DNA from 2 places in the Novilysobacter luteus genome. Region 1 is predicted to be linked to the other one. Evidence: predicted binding sites of a transcription regulator. Region 1 holds the regulator's gene; the other holds the start of a gene.
The links. The regulator FliA, encoded in region 1, starts transcription of late flagellar genes. The targets are predictions, from matches to a motif close to TAAAGTTTNNCNNNCNNNGGCCGATAA.

Region 1 (9,460 bases):
GCCGCCTTTCTGGTTGGCGATGGCCCAGGTCTGCATGTCAGGGGGCTCCCAGGGCGCTGCCGCCGGCCGCGGCGTCGGGCAGCGGGAAAAGCGGTTGCACGTCGCTGGCATCGGCCATCACCGGCGGCATCCGCTCGGTGACGGCATCGGGGCCCTGCGGCGCGGCGAGGATCACCAGCAGCACGCGGCGGTTGGCGTTGCGACCCTCGGCGGTGGCGTTGTCGGCAACCGGCTGGTGCTCGCCGAAACCGACCACGGCCAGCCGCTCGGGGCCGACACCGGCGCCGATCAGCTCGTGCACGACGCTGCCGGCGCGCGCTGCCGACAGCTCCCAGTTGGACGGGAACTGCACGGTGCGGATCGGCTGGTCGTCGGTATAGCCCTCCACGCGCACGGCGTTGGGCTCGTCGCGCAGCACGCCGGCCAGCCGGCGCACGGTTTCGGTTGCCACCGCGCTGGGTACCGCGACGCCGCTGGCGAACAGGATGTCGCTCTGGATCTCGACCTCCAGGAAGGTCTCGCTGCGACGCACCGTCACCAGCTTGCGGCGAACCAGGTCCGACAGCGCTTCCTGGATGCGCTTTCCGATCGACTGCAGCTGCTCGGCGCGCCGGCTCTGCGGTCCCTCGGCCGCCTGCATCGCGGCGGCCGTGGCGCGGGCCGTCTGCCCGAAGGTCGGCATGTCGAGCACCTGCAGCATGCGCGGCGAGTTGATCGGGGTCGCGGCCGATGGCCCGGCCTTGGAATCGGGCGTCTGCATCGACGGACGGTCGAACGAGGAACCGCGCAGCTGGGTCTGGCCAAGCTGGATCGGCGAGATGGTGCGCGGCGCGCCGCCAAAGGCCGACGACAGCGAATCGGCCAGCACGCGGTACTTGCCCTCGTTGAGCGAGGAGATCGCGTACATGACCACGAAGAAGGCCAACAGGAGCGTCATCAGGTCGGCGTACGGGATCGCCCAGGCCTCGTGGTTCTGGTGCTCCTCGTGGCGATGGCGGCGACCCATGCGCGGCGCCTCAGTGGACGAAGCCGTTGAGCCGCGCCTCGATGTTGCGCGGGTTCTCGCCCTGGGCGATCGCGATCAGCCCCTCGACGATCATCTCGCGCTCCTGCGCCTGGTGGCCGATCAGGCCCTTGAGCTTGCTCGCGATCGGCAGCAGCGCCAGGTTGGCCAGGCCGATGCCGTAGATCGTCGCGGTGAACGCGGCGGCGATGCCGTGGCCGAGCTGGCTCGGGTCGGCGAGGTTCTTCATGACCGCCATCAGGCCCAGCACCGCGCCGATGATGCCCAGCGTCGGCGCGTAGATGCCCATCCCCTCGAACACCTTGGCGGCGGCGACGTCGCGGTCGGACTGGCCGTGCAGCTCGATCTCCAGCATCTGCCGGATCGCCTCGGGCTCGACGCCGTCGACCACCATCTGCAGGCCCTTGCGCAGGAACGGATCCTCCAGCGCCTGCACCTCCGCCTCCAGCCCGAGCAGGCCCTGGCGGCGGGCGGTGCCGCTCCACTCGACGATGCGCGAGATGATCGCGGTGCGGTCCTGCATCGGCGGCTGGAATACCCAGCGCACGATGCGCAGGGCACGCTTGAAGGTGTCCATCGGCGTCTGCACCAGGATCGCCGCGATGGTGCCGAGCACCACGATCACGAAGGCCGCCGGCGACCAGAGGCCGGACAGCCCCGCGCCCTTGAGCACGCTGCCGCCCAGCAGGGCGCCAATCGCCAGTACGGTGCCGATGATGCTGAGCCTGTCCATTGTCCGCGTTATCGGTTCGTGGGCCGGATTCTTGAGGTCGCCATCGCTCAGCGACCCCCGCGCACGCCGGTGCGGTACAGCGCGTCGACGTCGAGGATCAGCGCCATGCGGCCGTCGCCGATCAGGCTGGCGCCGGCGTAGCCGGCCAGCCCGCGCAGCGTCCGAGGCAAGGCCTTGATCACCACTTCCTCGCGCCCGCGCACGCTGTCGACCGACAGGCAGAATCGCTGCTCGCCGGACTGCAGCACCACGGCGGTGGAGTCGGCCAACGTCGTCTCGGGTACGCCGAGCCACCGCCGCAGCGACAGCAGTGGCACCGGCTGCTCGCGCAGGTCCAGCACGGTCTGGCCGTCGACCTGCATCGCCGCGCCGCGCTCGTGCGACAGCACTTCGACCACGCGCACCAGCGGCAGCGCGTAGACGTCGCCGGCCAGTTCGACCAGCAGGGTCGGCAGGATCGCCAGCGTCAGCGGGACGCGGATCTGGAAGCGGCTGCCGCGACCGGGTTCGGACTGGATCTGCACCTCGCCCGACAGTTCGCGGATCTTCGACTGCACCACGTCCATGCCGACGCCGCGCCCTGACAGGTCGCTGACCTCCGCGCGGGTGGAGAAGCCGGCCATGAAGACCAGCTGCAGGCACTCGTCGGGAGTGAGCCGTGCCGCGGCCTCGGGTTCTATCAGGCCCTTGCGCACGGCGCTGTCGCGGATCCGGTCGGGGTCGATGCCCGCACCGTCGTCGCGCACCTCGATGGCGACGTGGTCGCCTTCCTGCTGCGCGCTCAGCACCACCTGGCCCTGCGCGGGCTTGCCGGCGGCCAGGCGGTCGTCGGGGCTTTCGATGCCGTGGTCTATCGCGTTACGGACCAGGTGCACCAGCGGGTCCGACAAGGCCTCGACGAGGTTGCGGTCCAGCTCGGTCTCCGCGCCGATGACCTCCAGCTCGACCTTCTTCTGCAACTGGCGGGCGACGTCGCGTGCGAGCTTGGGGAACCGCGAGAACACGCGGCCGACCGGCTGCATGCGCGCCATCATCACCGCCGACTGCAGCCGCGAGGTGGCCGCGTCCAGCGTGGTCACCGCGCGGTCGAGTTCGTCGTCGCGCAGGCGCGGGCGGATCGTCTTGAGCCGGTTGCGCGCGAGCACGAGCTCGCCGACCAGGTTGACCATCGCGTCCAGCCGGCGCACGTCCACGCGGACCGTCGGGTCTTCCTGGTGCGCGGCGGCGGCGGGCTTGCGCGGCGCGGCGGGTGCAGCGGGTGCCGGTAGTGGCACCGCCGGTGGGCTGCCCGCGGTCGGGGAATCGGATACGGCCGACGTCCCCGGCGCGCCATCAGCCTGGATGCCGGGAATGCCGCCGTTGCCGTGCAGGCTGTCCAGCAGCGCTTCGAAGTCGAGATCGTCGATGTCGTCACCGCCGGCAGCCGGGCCGCTGGCGTCCGCCTGTGCCGTCGCGGTCGCCGATGCACCGGCACGCAGGGCGTCGAGCAGGCCCTGCGGCGCCGGCATCAGCACTTCGCCGGCGGCGACGCAATCGAGCAGGTCCACCAGCAGGTCGAGCGACTGCTGGGCACCGTCGAAGGCCTCGGCGTCGAGCGGCACCTCGCCGCTGCGGGCGGCATTGAGGCGGTCCTCGACCGCATGGCAGATCGCCACCATCGGCGGGAAGTCGAGGAAGCCGGCACCGCCCTTGATGGTGTGGAAGCCGCGGAACACCGCATTGAGGCATTCGCGGTCGGCCGGGCTGCGCTCCAGCGCGACCATCTGCTCGCCCAGCTGGTCGAGGATCTCGCGCGCCTCGATCAGGAAGTCCGCGCAGATATCGTTGCCGGTGTCGTCTTCAAATGCAGCATTCATGGCCTGCCCCCTGCCGCCGTAGGAGCGACGTCAGTCGCGAACCACTGACAACCGGATGGACGGCGCCAATCCAGGACGCGCACGATGGCCGCCCCCGCGATCGTCGCGGTGTCGCGGCGTACCTCAATGGTTCGCGGGTCGCGACTGACGTCGCTCCTACAGGAATGGGTGCGGCGGCGCATGGGCGTCAGAGTCCCAGCGAGGACAGCAATTCGTTGGCGTCGTCCTGGGTCGCCGGGGCGGCGTCCAGTCCGGCGATCGACGGGCCATTGCCGCGATTGGACAGGTGCAGCGGCTCGCTCGGGCCGGTGACGTCGCCGAGGCCTTCCTGCACGGCGCGCACCAGCTCGACCACGCGCAGGATGATCTGCCCGGTGAGGTCCTGGTACCCCTGCGCGGCGGTCATTTCCGACAGCCGCTCGCGGATGCCGGCAATGGCGTCGACCTGGGTGGCGTGCCCTTCCTGCAGCTTGCCAAGCAGGCCCGAGCATTCCTGGATCAGGTCCAGGGTGCGCATGCTGGCGGTCTCGGTGAGGGTCACCACGTGCTCCAGGCGGGCGCAGGCGTCCGGCAGCGAGCCGTGGCCGGTGTGTTCGGCGGGGCCGCCGAGCGCCAGTTCCAGCTCGCGCGCGATCCGCGCCAGGCCCTGCACGAACGGCTGCGTGCGCCACTGGATCAGCTCGTCCACGTTGGCCCGCCAGCCGGCATGGTCGTCGTGCTCGAGCGCCCACAGCGCCGCATGCAGGCGCCGCGTGATCAGCTGGCGGTCCTGCACGGGGATGGCCGTGGCCGGCGAACCGGCATCGGTGCTCACGCCGCGCTCTCCAGCCGCTCCCAGATCTTGCCGAGCTTGTCGCCCAGCGTGGCCGCGGTGAACGGCTTGATCACGTAGCCGTTCACGCCAGCCTGGGCGGCCTCGATGATCTGCTCGCGCTTGGCCTCGGCCGTCACCATCAGCACCGGGGTCTTGGCCAGGGTGGCGTCGGCGCGGATCGCCTTGAGCAGGTCGATGCCGGGCATGCCGGGCATGTTCCAGTCGGTGATCACCAGGTCGAACGGACCTTTGCGCAGCTCGACCAGCGCGCTGGTGCCGTCGTCGGCCTCGGTGGTGTTGAAGAAGCCCAGGTCGTTGAGCAGGTTCTTGACGATGCGGCGCATGGTCGAGAAGTCGTCGACGATGAGGATCTTGATGTTCTTTTCCATGGGTCAGGCTCGTGCGGGTGTTCGGGAATGGGGGGCAGCGGCGCAGTCAGACGTCCTGGTCGAGCTGGGCTTCCTCGCGCCAGTCGCCCAGGCGCGCGCGCAGGCGCAACATCGCCTGGCCGTGGATCTGGCAGACCCGCGACTCGCTGATCGACAGCACCGCGCCGATCTCGCGCAGGTTGAGCTCCTGCTCGTAGTACAGCGACAGCACCAGCTGCTCGCGTTCGGGCAGGTCGCCGATGGCGCCGCCGAGGGCTTCGCGGAACGCGGAGTGCTCGAACTCGCGCGCCGGGGTCGCGTTGGCGGTGGACGCCAGCCGCGGCTCGCCGTCGTGCTCCTCCAGGTGCGCATCCAGGCTGATCAGCTGGCCGCGCGCGGCGTCCTCCAGCATGCGGTGGTACTCGTCGAGCGATACCTCGAGCCGGGCGGCGACCTCCTGCGCGGAGGCGGCACGGCCGGTGTCCTGCTCGACACCGCGGGTGGCGGCGACCACGTCGCGGTACTTGCGATGGACCGAGCGCGGCACCCAGTCGCCACGGCGGATCTCGTCGATCATCGCGCCGCGGATGCGGATGCTGGCGTAGGTCTCGAACGCCGCGCCCTGGTCGGCCTGGAAATTGCGACCGGCGTCGATCAGGCCAAGCATGCCGGCCTGGATCAGGTCGTCGACCTCGACGCTCGCCGGCAGGCGCGCGGCGAGGTGGTGGGCGATGCGGCGCACCAGCTCGCCGTGGCGCTCGACGATGAGCGCGGTGTCGCTGGGCTGGTGGGCGCGGTAGGCGGCTGCGGCGGTGCTCATGCGGCGGCACTCCGGGACGGTTGCGCGATCAGGCGCTCCATGAAGAACTCGACGTGGCCGCGCGGGCCCGGCGGGCTCTGCCACTGGCCGGCACGCCGGGCGATGTCGCGGAACGCGGCCGAGGCGGGTGCCGACGGGAACGCGTCGACCACCGCTTCCTGCCGCTGCACTGCGCGGCGCAGCCATTCGTCGCGCGGGATCGCGCCCAGGTAGTTGAGGGTCACGTCGAGGAACTTGGAGGTGACGCGCTGCAGCTTGTCGAACAGCTGGCGCCCCTCGGCCGCGTGCTGCACCTGGTTGGCGAGGATCTGCACCCGGCTGACGCCGCGGTCGCGGCTGAGCACCTTGATCAGCGCGTAGGCATCGGTGACCGAGGCCGGCTCGTCGCAGACCACCACGATCACGTCCTGCGCCGCCTGGCAGAAGGTCAGCACGCCGTCTGCGATGCCGGCCGCGTTGTCGACCACCATGGTGTCGATCGGCACGTCCAGCTGGCTGAAGGCGTGCACCAGGCCGACGTGCTGCTGCGGCAGCAGCTCGGTCATGTGGCGCTTGCCGGAAGCGGCCGGGACGATCCACATCCCGCCGGGGCCTTCAAGCAATGTGTCGCGCAGCTCGCAGCGACCGGCCAGCACATCGGCCAGGGTGAAGCGGGGCGACAGCCCGAGCATCACGTCGACGTTGGCCAGGCCCAGGTCGGTGTCCAGCAGCAGGGTGCGCTGGCCGGCGTTCTGCAGCGACAGCGCGAGGTTGACCGAGACGTTGGTCTTGCCGACGCCGCCCTTGCCGCTGGCGACCGCGATCACTCTGACGGGAGCGGGGCGCACGGACTCCGGCGCAGCGCCGGGCTGCGTCGCCGGGAAAGCGGGATTGTGGTCAGGCGACGGCATGACGGTCCTCGGTGGCAAGGGGGTTATCGGCAGCACGGCGCAATTTCTCCAGTTGCAGCACGAGGCGGGAGGCGTCGGCGTGGGCGAGGTCGGTCGCGACCTGCTGTCCGGCGGTGGTGTAGGCCAGGCTCAGGCCGTTGCGGATCACGGTCGACAGCGCGGCGCCGAGGCGGCCGGTCTCGTCGAGCTTGGTCAGCACCACGCCCTCGGGCGTGGCCATGCGGTACCGGCGGACCACCTCGTTCATGTCGTGCGGGTGGCCATTGGCCGGCAGCACCAGCAGGCTGCGCACGTTGCGGGTGGCGCGCAGCCAGGTGATCTGGCCGAGCAGGGCGCGGTCGCGGGCGCCATAGCCGGCGGTATCGACCACCACCAGCGGGTAGTCCTGCAACTGGTCCAGGGTCTGCTGCAGCGCCTCGGGGCCGTTGGCCTCGCAGACGGTGATGCCGAGGCGGCGGCCGTGGGCGTGCAGCTGCTCGCAGGCGCCGACGCGCTCGAAGTCGGTGGTCACCAGCGCCACGTCGCGGGCCCTGTGGCGGGCGGCAAAGCGGGCGGCGAGCTTGGCCGCGGTGGTGGTCTTGCCGGCACCGGTCGGGCCGACCAGGGCGATCACGCCACCGTCGTCGATAGGCTCCTCGCGGCTGATGGTCAGCATCCGCGCCAGCTCGGCCAGCATCGGGGCATGCACCCGCGCCGGGTCCAGCGCCGGGTCGATCTTCGCTGCCAGGGTCTGCGCCAGCGTTTCGTCGCAGCCGTAGCCCAGCAGGGTGTCGAATGCCGCGGCGCGCGCCGGCGAGCCGCGCAGTCGCTCAACCGCGAACTGCCCCATCTCGCGCTCGATCAAGTGGCGCATGGTGGCCAGTTCCTCGCGCATCGCGGCGACGGCGGGATCGGCGTCCCAGCGCGGGACGGCGTGGAGGTGGCGGTCGGTCGCGGCGGCCTCGGCGGCCTCGTCGTGCCGCGCGACTGCGTCGGTGCTGTCGTCCAGTTCGGCGACCGGTGCGAGCGACAGTTCGATCGCCTCGGCGGTGGCTGACGGGTGCGCGGGTTCTGCTTCGGGCGCCGGCTCGGGCAACGGCTCCAGGCTCAGCTCGAGCTTCGGGGCGGGCGTGACATGGACCTGCGGCGCAGCGGCGGCCTCCGCAGCCTCCGGCGACGGGTGCTGCCGCGGCGGCGCAGGCGGGGAAACCGGGGTGGCCGGCATCTGTGCGGCCGGCGCAAGCGCGGCGGGCGACAGGCTGACCACGTCGTTGGCGGGTTCGGCGTCGGCGACGTTGGCCGGCACCGCGCCGAGCGCGGCCATCATCGCGTCGAAGCGGCTCTGGCCGGCCTCGGCCACAGTGGCATCGTTGCGCGCGGTGTCGCCGTGCGAGGCGCCGGAGGTGAGCTCGGCCAGGGTCGGTTCGTTGGAGGCCGGACGGACCGTGTCGCCGATCTTGAACACCGCGCGGGCACGGGTGGCGAGCGTTTCGCGGACCGAAGGGGCGGGGGCCGTGGAGGCCGCGGCGCGCGCGGCGGAAGGCACCGCGGCGGAAGGCACCGCGGCGGGTTCGGCGGCGGCTGCCGGCGCGGCATTGGCGGTGGTCGGCGAGATCCGCGGCGTCGCCGCACGAAGGGCCTGGTGCACAAGCGCCTCGTCGTAGTCGGTGGCCGAGACCACCTCCACCCCTTCCGGACACGGACGGTTGGAGAGGATCACCGCATCCGGGCCTTGTTCGTCGCGGACCATCCGCAGCGCGGTGCGCATGTCGCTGGCAATGAATCGCTTGATTCTCATCAACTACCCCTGACCACTCCGGCGTGTGCCGTTCTCGTTGCGTCCTGCACCGCCGTGGCGGTGCCTCGTTGTGTTCAGCCGATCGCGCCGACCAGGCGCAACCGTTTGTCTTCCGGCACTTCCGTGTAGGCCAGCACCGACAGCGCGGGGACGCTGTGGCGGACCAGCCGCGCGATGGTTGCGCGGATGCCCGCCGGGACCAGCAGCACCGCGGGTTCGCCGCGGCCTTCCTGCTGGGTCACGCACTCGCTGAGGTTCTGGTGCAGCCGCTCGGCAAGTCCGGGTTCCAACGCGGCCCCCTGGCCGTTGACCGAGTCCTGCAATACCCGTTCCAGCGCTGGCGCCAGGGTGTAGACGGGCAGTTCCGGGTTGAGCCCGTTGAGCTCCTGCACGATGAAGCGGCCCAGCGCGGTGCGGACCGCGGCGGTCAGCGTGGCCGGGTCCTGGGTGTGGGCGCCGTGCTCCAGCATCGCCTCGACGATCTGCCGCATCTGCCGCAGCGGCACCTTCTCCACCAAGAGCGACTGCAGCACGCGCACCACCACCGACAGCGGCAGCAGCTTGGGCGTCAATTCCTCGACGAGCTTGGGCGCCGCCTTGCCGACACTGTTGAGCAGCTGCTGCGCCTCCTCGTGGCCGAGCAGTTCGGCGGCGCGCTCGCGCACCACGTGGGACAGGTGGGTGGCCACCACGGTGGCGGCGTCGACCACGGTGTAGCCCAGCGACTCGGCGTGCGCGTGCTGGCTCTTCTGGATCCAGACCGCGTCCAGCCCGAACGCCGGGTCCTTGCCGGGGATGCCTTCCAGTGGGCCGAACACCCGGCCTGGATCGAGGGCGAGCTCACGGTCGGCATGCAGCTCGCCGGTCGCCACCGGCACGCCGTGGACGAGGATGCGGTACTGGCCGGGCGCCAGCTCCAGGTTGTCGCGCACGTGCACGGCCGGGATCAGGAAGCCCAGGTCCTGGGTCAGCTTGCGGCGCACGCCTTTCAGGCGCGCCAGCAGTTCGCCGCCCTGGCTCTTGTCGACCAGCGCGATCAGCTTGTATCCGACCTCCAGCCCGAGCGGCTCGACCGGGCGCACCTCGTCCCAGCTCAGTTCGGCGGTGGTCGGCGCGGACGCCAGCTCGGCGGCCTCGTCCTCGACCCGCGCATCGGTCGCGCCGCGCTTGTGCAGCCG
Region 2 (9,460 bases), 560 kb from region 1:
TGGGCGCGTCGCCGCCATCCATTACACCCTGACCAACGACGCCGGCGAGGTCATCGACAAGTCCGCCGCCGACGCGCCGCTGAGCTACCTGCAGGGCGCGGGCAACATCATCCCGGGCCTGGAGCAGGCGCTTGCCGGGCGCAAGACCGGCGACAGCCTGACCGCCGACATCGCTCCCGAGCAGGGCTACGGCCCGCGCCACGACGGCCTGATCCAGGTCGTGCCGCGCAGCGCGTTCGAGGGTGTCGATTCGGTGCAGCCGGGCATGCAGTTCGAAGCGCGCACGGCCCAGGGCCCGCTGATGGTCACCGTGACCAAGGTCGACACCGAAGAGGTGACGGTCGACGGCAACCACCCGCTGGCCGGCCAGAACCTGCATTTCGACGTCCAGGTCGCCGACGTGCGCGAGGCGTCGGAAGCCGAGTTGAACCAGGGGCACGTCGACGCCGCCTGATCCGGGCGACGTTGCGATGCACTGGAAAGCCCGCGGCGACGCGGGCTTTTTGCTGCGTGGTGGTCAGACCACCTGTGCCATCACCGAGATGTAGTGGCAGACGCTGCCGGCCACCACGAACAGGTGCCACACCGCGTGCGAATAGCGCAGCGACGGCCGGTGGTAGAAGAATGTTCCCAGCGTGTAGCAGGCGCCACCGGCCAGCAGCCAGCCGAGTGTCCAGCCATCGAGCGCGTCCAGCAGCGGCTTGATCGCCACCAGCACCAGCCAGCCCATCGCGATGTACAGCAGGGTCGACAGCAGCCGGAACCGGCCGGTGTAGAACAGCTTGAACACCACGCCGGCGATCGCCAGCGCCCAGATCCCCGCGAACAGCCCCCAGCCCCAGGGCCCGCGCAGGCCGATCAGGGTGAACGGCGTGTAGGTGCCTGCTATCAGCAGGTAGATCGCGCAGTGGTCCAGCACCTTCAGCCGCGCCTTGGCGATCGGGTCCGACACCGAGTGGTACAGCGTCGACGCCAGGTAGAGCAGCAGCAGGCAGACGCCGAAGACGATCGCTCCGGCCAGCTGCCAGCCGTCGCCGAACACCGCCGCGAGCGTGATGAGCACCGCGCCGCCGGCCAGCGCCGCGACCGCCCCGAGGCCATGCGTCAGTGCATTGGCGAGTTCCTCGCCGACATCGTTCACGGTCACGGCTCCTTCGGTACGGGGGCGCATGGTGCAATCCTAACCCTGCCCGGGCGGCGAGGCGCCAGTCGCAGCGGACGGCGTGATGTTCATCGCAGGTTGCTCCCGCGCGCGGGTGCGTGTCCTAGACTGCGGTGACTGTCGTCGGCCCTTGCCGCGACGCCCGCCGAGAGGATCCGATGCGCGCCCGAATGCTCCCGCTCCTGCTGTTCTGCGTGGCGCTGTGCGCGTGCAATCAGACGCCGCCGGTCGAGGAACCGGTGATCATCGAGGCCACCAGTGGTGACGGCGAGACCAACTACGGCGCGGTCTCGGTCGACGAGCCGCCGGTCCCCGAGCCCCCTGCGGACCTGGCGACCACCACCGACTGGCCCGAGGCGATGCTGGAATCGGGCGAGGCGAGGATCAGCTGCGAAGTCGACTACGAAACTTCGGGTGACGGCGCGACCCTGTCCGACCTGGGTTTCGAGCCGATGTCGGAGACGATGGCGCCCTGCCAGGAGACTGGCGTCCTGCGGCTGAGCTACTCGGGCAAGGTCGCGACCGATTTCGTCACGCTGGTGGAGCGCGTCGGGGTGATGGCCGATCGGATGGGTCTTCGCAACCGCATCCTGGACATCGATTCGAGCGGCGGCCAGGTGGAAGCCGCGATCCGGGCCGGCGACCTTATCGCCGAGGCCGGCTGGACCATCTGGGTGCGCGAGGATGCGGTCTGCCACAGCTCGTGCGTGCTGGTGCTGGCCGGCGGCGACAACCGCCTGATCTCCGGCAAGGTCGGCGTGCACCGGATCATCCGCCTGCAGTCGGGCGCGACGTCGCGCGCGGAGCTCAGCCAGGAACTGCAGGAGGTCCACGCCAACATCGAGCAGTACCTGGCCCGCAACGGCGGCGCGGTGGCCCTCGCGGACATGATGATGACGGTGCCCAACCGCAGCCTTCGCCTGCTCACGACCCACGAGCTGGAGGAGTTCGGCATCGTCGGCATCAATGCTGCGCAGGACGACCTCGACCGCATCCGCCTCGCGCGCAAGTGCGGTGAGGACTTCGTGCGTCGCCGCGACAACTTCTTCCGCAGTTTCGACCGCAAGTGCGCGCGCCAGGACGAGAACCTGGACGCGATGAACACCTGCGGGCTGGAGCTGCGCGAGCGGTTCGGCTTCCCGGACGGCAAGTGCCGGTTGGACAGTCCATTCTCGGAGTTCGACCAGGCCATCCACGCCTCGACCTCGCAAGCCTCCGACGCCGACGCGGACAGCACGCCCGCCGGTTGAGCGGGCGTGCGGAGCCTGGCTACTCGTCCGCGGCAGTCGTCCCGGCTGCCTCGCCGGCTACGGGCTTGCCGTCAGCTCCCACCAGGTGCCATTGGCCGTACTTGTCGCGGACGTTCATGCCGTTGGTACGACCCGCACCCACGTCGCCCGCGTACCGGTAGAGCGGGTGGCCGTCGTAGGTGACCTGGACGGACCCGTCGCCGCGGTTGATGGTCCCCAGCATCGTCGCGTCGACTCCGTCGCCGGCGCTCGGCGCCACTTCGGCGGCGAGGGCCGGTGGCCAGGCTTCGATGCAGTGGTCGACGCAGCCGCTGCCGTCGGCATCGCCTTCCAGGAAGTACAGCGCGCTCCCGGCTCCGTTCACCAAGTACGGACTCGACGCCCCGGCGGTCGCGGCGGAGACCGTGTTGGCGTCGGGGCGGTCGACGCCGCTCTGCGTCGCCACCTGGCCGGTGCCTTCTACAGTCCCGCCGGCGGTGCTGTCCGGCCCGGTGCCGGGCGGCGTCGCGGGTCCACGCTCGTCGCCGGGGATGTCGTCAGCGGCGGCCTGCTGGACATCGTCGGCATCGACGTGGTCGGCCGCGTCCTGCGCGCACCCGGCGAGCATCGAAAGCACAAGCGCGATTCCCGCCACGCTGGCACGGCCGGCACGGAAACGGGTGTTCGGCGATGGGGTCGGTTTCACCGCTGCTCCTTTGGCCTTGAGGCCTTTGTCATGGATCAGACGATCAATAGGCGCTGCGGCGTTAAGCGAGGGTTCCCGGTTCGTGCAGTGGACGTGATGCCGCGTTTGACAGCGGGGTAACACCGGCCGGCGTAGTTTCGCGCTTGTCAGGAACGCGAAGCAAAGGGCTGAGGTCCGGCGCGAGCGTCCTGGCACGGAAGGCTCAGACGGCGCTCGTTCCTTGTCCGCCTCTGGGCCTTCTTCATGTCGGAACTTTCCACGTCCACGCTCTCACCCGGCGTCGACGCGGCTCCGGCAACTATCGACCCACCCTTACCAGGAGTCGCGACATGACCCGATTGATCAAGAAGAGCGCTGTACTGGCCGTTGCCCTGGCGTCGACGTTCGCGCTGGCGGCGTGCGACGTCGACCAGACGCAGGAAGGCGAGCTGCCGGACGTGGACGTGGAAGTCCAGGACCCGGGCCAGGTGCCCAAGTACGACGTCGACGCCCCGGACGTGGATGTCGGCACCAAGGACGTCACCGTGCCGGTGCCGGACGTCGACGTGGAGCCGGCGGACGAGGACGAGAACGACGACCCGAATACCTGATCCGGGCATTCGACGAAAAGGGGCAGCCTCGGCTGCCCTTTTTCTTGCGCGTCGCTCGCTGCCAGTACCCGGAAGCGGGGCCGGTTTTTTCAGCCGACCTGCACCGTGCCGCGCCCGGCCCGCTTGGCTTCGTACATCTGGACATCGGCGCGATCCAGCAACTGCGTCGCGGTCTCACCCCGGCGGTACTCGCACACACCGGCCGAGAACGACAACGATCCGGCATCCATGAAAGGCAGGTGCCCGACGCGCTCGAGCATCCTCCACACCGTTGCCTCGGCCTGGGGCCCCGCGGTATCGGGCATCAGCAGCAGGAACTCCTCGCCGCCCCAGCGGGCGAGCACGTCGTGTCCGCGCAGCCCACCCACCGCGGTCATCGCGAACGACCGCAGCACCGCGTCGCCCGCCGCATGACCGTGGGCATCGTTGATGCGTTTGAAGTGGTCCAGGTCGATCAGCGCGATGCTGAAGCGGTGTTCGTGGCGTGCCGAGCGCGCCAGCTCACGATCGAGCAGCTCCTGCATGTGGCGCCGGTTGGGCAGCCCGGTCAGCTCGTCGCGGGTCGCCAGCCGCTGCACTTCCGCCAACGCCTCGGTCAGGGCCCGACGCTCCGACCGCAGCTTGCGTCGCAGCGATGACAGCCGCACCGCCACCAGCGACGTGGCCGGCAGCAGCACCACCAGCATGCCCAGGTTGACCAGGTCGACGTGCATCCCCGGCGCGTCGAGCGACCAGTCCCCGCCGGGCGACGGCCCATGCCGCAGCGCGATCGAGAACGACAGCGAGACGATGGCGAATACGGTCAGCCAGAGGATCCGTCGCCAACCCAGTGAGAATGTGCCGAAAATCAGCACGAGCAACAGCGGGAACAAGGCCGCGGTGCGCACCGGCCCACCCAGCACGTAGCCCCAGCAGGCTGCGGTCACGCCCAGCACGATCTGCGGTGCAGTGAGCGCGGCATCGTGGAAGCGTGCGCTCCAGCCGCTGCGCAGCGCCACGTACAGCACGGCCAGCATGGTCCCGACGAACGTCGCCCACGGCAGCATCGATGCGTCCGGCGCCACCCACCCCATGCCCATCGCGAGACCGAAGACGGTCCCGCAACCGATGTAGACGGCCACCGTGATCAACCATTGGGTGGTCCGGATCCGGAGCCGTGGGTCGCCTCCCAGCACCCGGTCGCACAGCACCCGGTCGCACAGCACCCTGTCGCACAGCTTCCGGGCACGCTGCCGCCCGGGCCCCGCGATTCGGGCGCCCGGCGGTTCGGCAACACGGTTCTGTGAGTCCAAGGGACGCTCGCGGGAGTGGTCGTCCCTGTTAACGGCAGCCCTGGCGCGCACTTGAGGGGTAATTGTTGGCGATCGGACGGGCGGTGGAATCGGGGTCCCGGCGGCTTCACGCGGGCGCGCCGGACGCGTTGCTAGCGTCTTCGTGTCCGATTCAGGAGCGCTGCGCCATGACTCGTCGCCACTTTTCCCGGGAAACCCCGTTCCGGCTGCTGCTGGCCGTCCTGCTCACGTTGCTGCTGGCCGCCTGTGCCACCGGGCCGCGCGTCAGTACCGACGCCGACCCGACCGTGGACTTCTCCGCCTATCGCACGTACGCATTCTACGAGCCGATCGCGATGGAGCAGTCGGGCTACACCAGTTATCTCTCCGACCGCATCAAGCAGTCTGTCCGCCGCGAGATGGACGCACGCGGCTACCGCTTCGATCCGGCCGACCCCGACCTGCGGGTCAACTTCCAGGGCTATATCCGGGAAGAGCGCGACGTTTACAACGTGCCACGCAGCGACGTGCAGTACTTTTACAGCTATCGCGCCCGCAGCTATTTCGCCGTGCCCGTCTGGTATGACGAAACGCGCGTGCGCCAGTACACCGTCGGCACGCTCACGGTCGACCTGGTCGACGCCGAGCGCAACCACCTGGTCTGGACCGGCGACGCGATCGGCCGGGTGACCCAGCGCACCGCCCAGGAACGTGCCGCGTCGGCGGATCAGGCGGTCGCCGCGATCTTTGCCCGGTATCCGTTCGTGGCCGGTTCGGGCGCGGTGCTGCCGTAAGTCCTAGCCGTCTGCGCCGAGCAGCACCACGGCCGCGAGCAACACGAAACCCAGCACCGCGGCCAACGCGTGGACGATCACCAGCCACGCGGGCAGCAGCAGGTTGTTCCACTTGTAGCGCAGGCTCAGCACCGCGCCGCCGCCCGCCGCGACCAGGAACAGCAGCAGCGCCAGCTGGGCCATCGCGGGGACACCTTCGGCCAGTGCCGCGTAGGCCAGCAACGTGAGTCCGGCCGCGGCCAGCAGGCCGTGGAACATCGCCAGCCACGCGGGTGGATTGTGCTTGCCGGCAAACCGGATGCCCGCCATGGTCACGCCGCCCAGGGCGGCAACCAGGAACAACAGGACGGAAACCTGCAGCATCGACGCGACGTCCATAACGAAGTCCTCCGGAGGAACACTCCCCCGGCGGCGGATCCCCCGGGGTGCCCGGGGACGTTAGGTTGGCGCCGGTGAGCGCGACGTGTTCATCGCGCGTTCGGACTCGTCAACGCAGCTGGCTGTCCTTGCTGCCCCGCCGGTTGTAACCGGAGGCCCCCAGCTCCTCGCGGTCGTGCGCTTCCTGGCAAGCCAAGCACAGCCGCACCCCGGCAACGGCCTTACGCCTCGCCTCGGGGATAGTGGCGTCGCACTCCTCGCAGTGGGTCAGTCCGGGACCCTCGCGCAGTTGGCTGCGGGCCCGCTTGATCGCGTCCTTGACGGTCGCATCGATCTGGTCCTGTACCGCGCCGTCGCCTGCCCAGCCGGTCGCCATGGCATTCCTCCGTGTTTTCACGTGCATTGGGAGGATATCCCGGACGGCGTGAACACCGGCCCCGTTATCCTTGTCGGCCCCTTGCGCCCGGCGATACCCGATGACCGAACGACTGCCCCCGTGGATCCAGGAATGGCTGACCGTGGTCGTGCCGCTGGGACAGGTGTTGCTGATCCTGCTGGCCGCTTGGCTGCTGCGGGCGGTGACACGGCGCGTGGTCGACCGTCTCTGCACGCGACGCGGTTTCCCGCCCGAACTGGCCATCGCCGGTCGACGTGTCATCGGCTTCCTCATCTATGCAGCCGCGCTGCTGCTCGTGCTGGAGCGCCTGGGTGTCTCCGGTACCGTGCTGTGGACGGCGTTCACCGGGTTCGCGGCGGTTGGCGCGGTGGCGTTCTTCGCGGCGTGGAGCGTGCTGTCCAACATCTTCTGCACGGTACTCATCCTGACCACCCGGCCGTTCCGACTGTATGACCACATCGAGATCCTCGAGAACGGCGAAAAGCCCGGGCTGAAAGGTCGCGTCATCGACGTGAACCTGGTTTACACGACCCTGCAGGAGCATCGCGAGGACGGCTCCGACACCGTGCTGCGGGTGCCCAACAACCTCTTCTTCCAGCGCACTGTGCGTCGCTGGCGAACCGCACCGGCGCCGCCACAGACGTCGGCCGGCGAGCCCCACAGCGAGTTCGCGGGCTGACACACTCCCGTACGCGCCGCCATCGCCATCACATTTCCACGCGGCGTTTCGTCCCGCCCGCCCGGATTCAGCACCTCGCCGTCGCGTGCGCGTTAGTCTTTGCGCCGCAATCGGTGCCCCGCCCTCCTTTCGAACGAGACAACCCAGATGATCCGACCCGCCACTCTGCTCCTTGCCGCTATCGTCCTCGCCTCGGGCCCGGTGATGGCCTCCAGCTTTGGCGGTACCTCGGCCGGCGCATCCTCGGCGGGGTCGTCGGGCAGCTCGGGAAGCACCTCGGGCGACGACAAGGTGGTGCTGCAGGCACGCGACGACGCCGCGAGCTTTGTCGCCAGTGACGGGCGCATCCGCGGCGCGCAGCTGGAAGCGGCGCTGATGAGCCTGCGCGAGCGCCACGCCGACGCCCGCCTGGCCAGCGACATGGAGCTGGCACGGGCGATCCTGGCGTTCTGATCCGCACCTCAATGCGCTGGGCGCGCGCACTTGCGCTGGTGCCCTTGCTGGCTGCGGCCGGACTGGTCCATGCCGGTTCGGCCGCCCGCCCTGAAACCGGTCCCGCGGCTGGGTTTGAGCCCCGCATCGACCCGTCACTGAGCGCTGCAGAAGTCGCCGCTACACGCGACCTGCTTGCCGCTGCGACACGGCCCCTGCCCGATCGTTGGCTCGCCTCACTTGGAAAGGTAGAGGTGTACTGGAAGGACCTGCCCGAAGACGTTCACGGGCGGGCGACCGCCTCACGGATGCTGCTGGACCGGTCCCTGCTCGACGGCTGGATGGCACGCCCATCGGGCGCCGGCAGCAGCCACCCCGCCACGCGCGCCGCACTGGCCGCGGTGATCCACGAACTGGCCCACTTCCACGACCGCAGTTCGACTGGCGGGCTCTCGCGTGACCCGCGCCTGCTCGACCTCGCCGGCTGGCAGGTGAGTCCCGCCCGGCTCGGCCTGCGGCATCCGGACAATGCGTTCACCGACCGCAGCCCGGACCGCTACGAACTCCAAAGCCCGGTCGAGTACGTCGCGGTCAATCTCGAGCACTTCGTGCTGGACCCGCAGTACGGTTGCCGCCGCCCCGCCCTGCACCGGTATTTGGTGGCCCACTTCGGGGGCGGCCCGATGCCGGCAATGTGCCCGCCGGGCCTGGTGTTCCTGCAACCGGGGCGTGGCCAAGCCGACAGCACGCTGCAGCTGGACCCGCAGCGCGTGTACGCGGTCGATTACCTCCTGGCCGAAGGCAACGACCGCCTGATGAGCCGGTGGGGCCACAGCATGCTGCGGCTGGTGGTGTGCGCGCCCGGCCGAGCGCCTGGCCCGGATTGCCGCCTCGACCTCGACCACCACATGGTGCTGTCGTTCCGCGCCTTCGTCGACGACGTGCAGATCTCGAGCTGGCGCGGGCTTACCGGCTCCTACCCCTCGCGTCTGTTCATCCTGCCGCTGGCGCAGGTGGTCGACGAGTACACACGGATCGAGCTCCGCGGGTTGCAGTCCATCCCGCTGGACCTGGGCCCGGCGGAGATCACCGGCCTGGTCGAGCGTGCCGCGCAGCTGCACTGGAGCTACGACGGCGACTACTTCTTCGTCAGCAACAACTGCGCGGTCGAGACCTTCAAGCTGCTGCACGACGGCGTACCGCGGCTGGCAGGCGAACCGCTCGCGAGCATCACGCCGACCGCGCTGCTCCGCCGGCTGGTCGCGTCGGGCATCGCCGACACCACGGTGCTTGATGACCCGGCCGCAGCGCGCCGGAACGGCTACTACTTCGAGGCGGCCGACACCCGCTACCAGGCGATGTTCGAGGTCGCCCGCGGCGTGCTCGGGTTGCCGCAGTCGCGCGTGCAGGACTGGCTGGACTTGTCGCCCGAAGAACGGTCACCGTGGATCGCGAAGACGGACATGCGTGCCGCGGCGGCACTGTTGCTGCTTGAGAACGCCGCGCTGCGCCGGCACGAATTGCTTGCGCGCGACGAACTCAAGCGGCTGCTGTCCCGCAGCGGTGGTCGATGGGACGATAAGGCGGCACGCAGTCGCGACGCGCTCCGGCAAGTCTTGGACCTGGAAGGCCTGTTGAGCCGGCCGGCGCAGGTGCTGGCCCGGGCCGGGGTCGGTTCCGGCTACGGCCTGCCCCAGGCCCGCGAGCGCGAGGTCCTCGCGCGGCTCGGGCCCGGTCTGGCGACCTCGTGGCGGGAACGCAGCGAACAACTGCGCGCGGAGGCACGGAGCTGGCTGTCGCCCAGACGTCGTGCCGCCATCGC

Region 2: the regulator FliA is predicted to act here: its motif matches at 5,008-5,034, upstream of KOD61_RS05925 (GGDEF domain-containing protein).

Annotation. Positions count from the first base shown of each region.
Region 1 is NZ_OU015430.1:703,600-713,059, forward strand. It holds gene KOD61_RS03225 (ParA family protein) at 1-36, opposite strand, end outside; gene motD (flagellar motor protein MotD) at 38-1,006, opposite strand; gene KOD61_RS03235 (flagellar motor protein) at 1,017-1,757, opposite strand; gene KOD61_RS03240 (chemotaxis protein CheA) at 1,805-3,613, opposite strand; gene KOD61_RS03245 (protein phosphatase CheZ) at 3,801-4,427, opposite strand; gene cheY (chemotaxis response regulator CheY) at 4,424-4,816, opposite strand; gene KOD61_RS03255 (RNA polymerase sigma factor FliA) at 4,863-5,615, opposite strand; gene KOD61_RS03260 (MinD/ParA family protein) at 5,612-6,505, opposite strand; gene KOD61_RS03265 (flagellar biosynthesis protein FlhF) at 6,492-8,282, opposite strand; gene flhA (flagellar biosynthesis protein FlhA) at 8,357-9,460, opposite strand, start outside.
Region 2 is NZ_OU015430.1:1,261,301-1,270,760, reverse strand. It holds gene KOD61_RS05950 (FKBP-type peptidyl-prolyl cis-trans isomerase) at 1-454, shown strand, start outside; gene trhA (PAQR family membrane homeostasis protein TrhA) at 518-1,171, opposite strand; gene KOD61_RS05940 (COG3904 family protein) at 1,333-2,412, shown strand; gene KOD61_RS05935 (COG4315 family predicted lipoprotein) at 2,432-3,097, opposite strand; gene KOD61_RS05930 (hypothetical protein) at 3,427-3,687, shown strand; gene KOD61_RS05925 (GGDEF domain-containing protein) at 3,777-4,808, opposite strand; gene KOD61_RS05920 (DUF4136 domain-containing protein) at 5,147-5,752, shown strand; gene KOD61_RS05915 (hypothetical protein) at 5,756-6,130, opposite strand; gene KOD61_RS05910 (DksA/TraR family C4-type zinc finger protein) at 6,240-6,506, opposite strand; gene KOD61_RS05905 (mechanosensitive ion channel family protein) at 6,607-7,206, shown strand; gene KOD61_RS05900 (DUF2388 domain-containing protein) at 7,354-7,659, shown strand; gene KOD61_RS05895 (DUF7844 domain-containing protein) at 7,671-9,460, shown strand, end outside.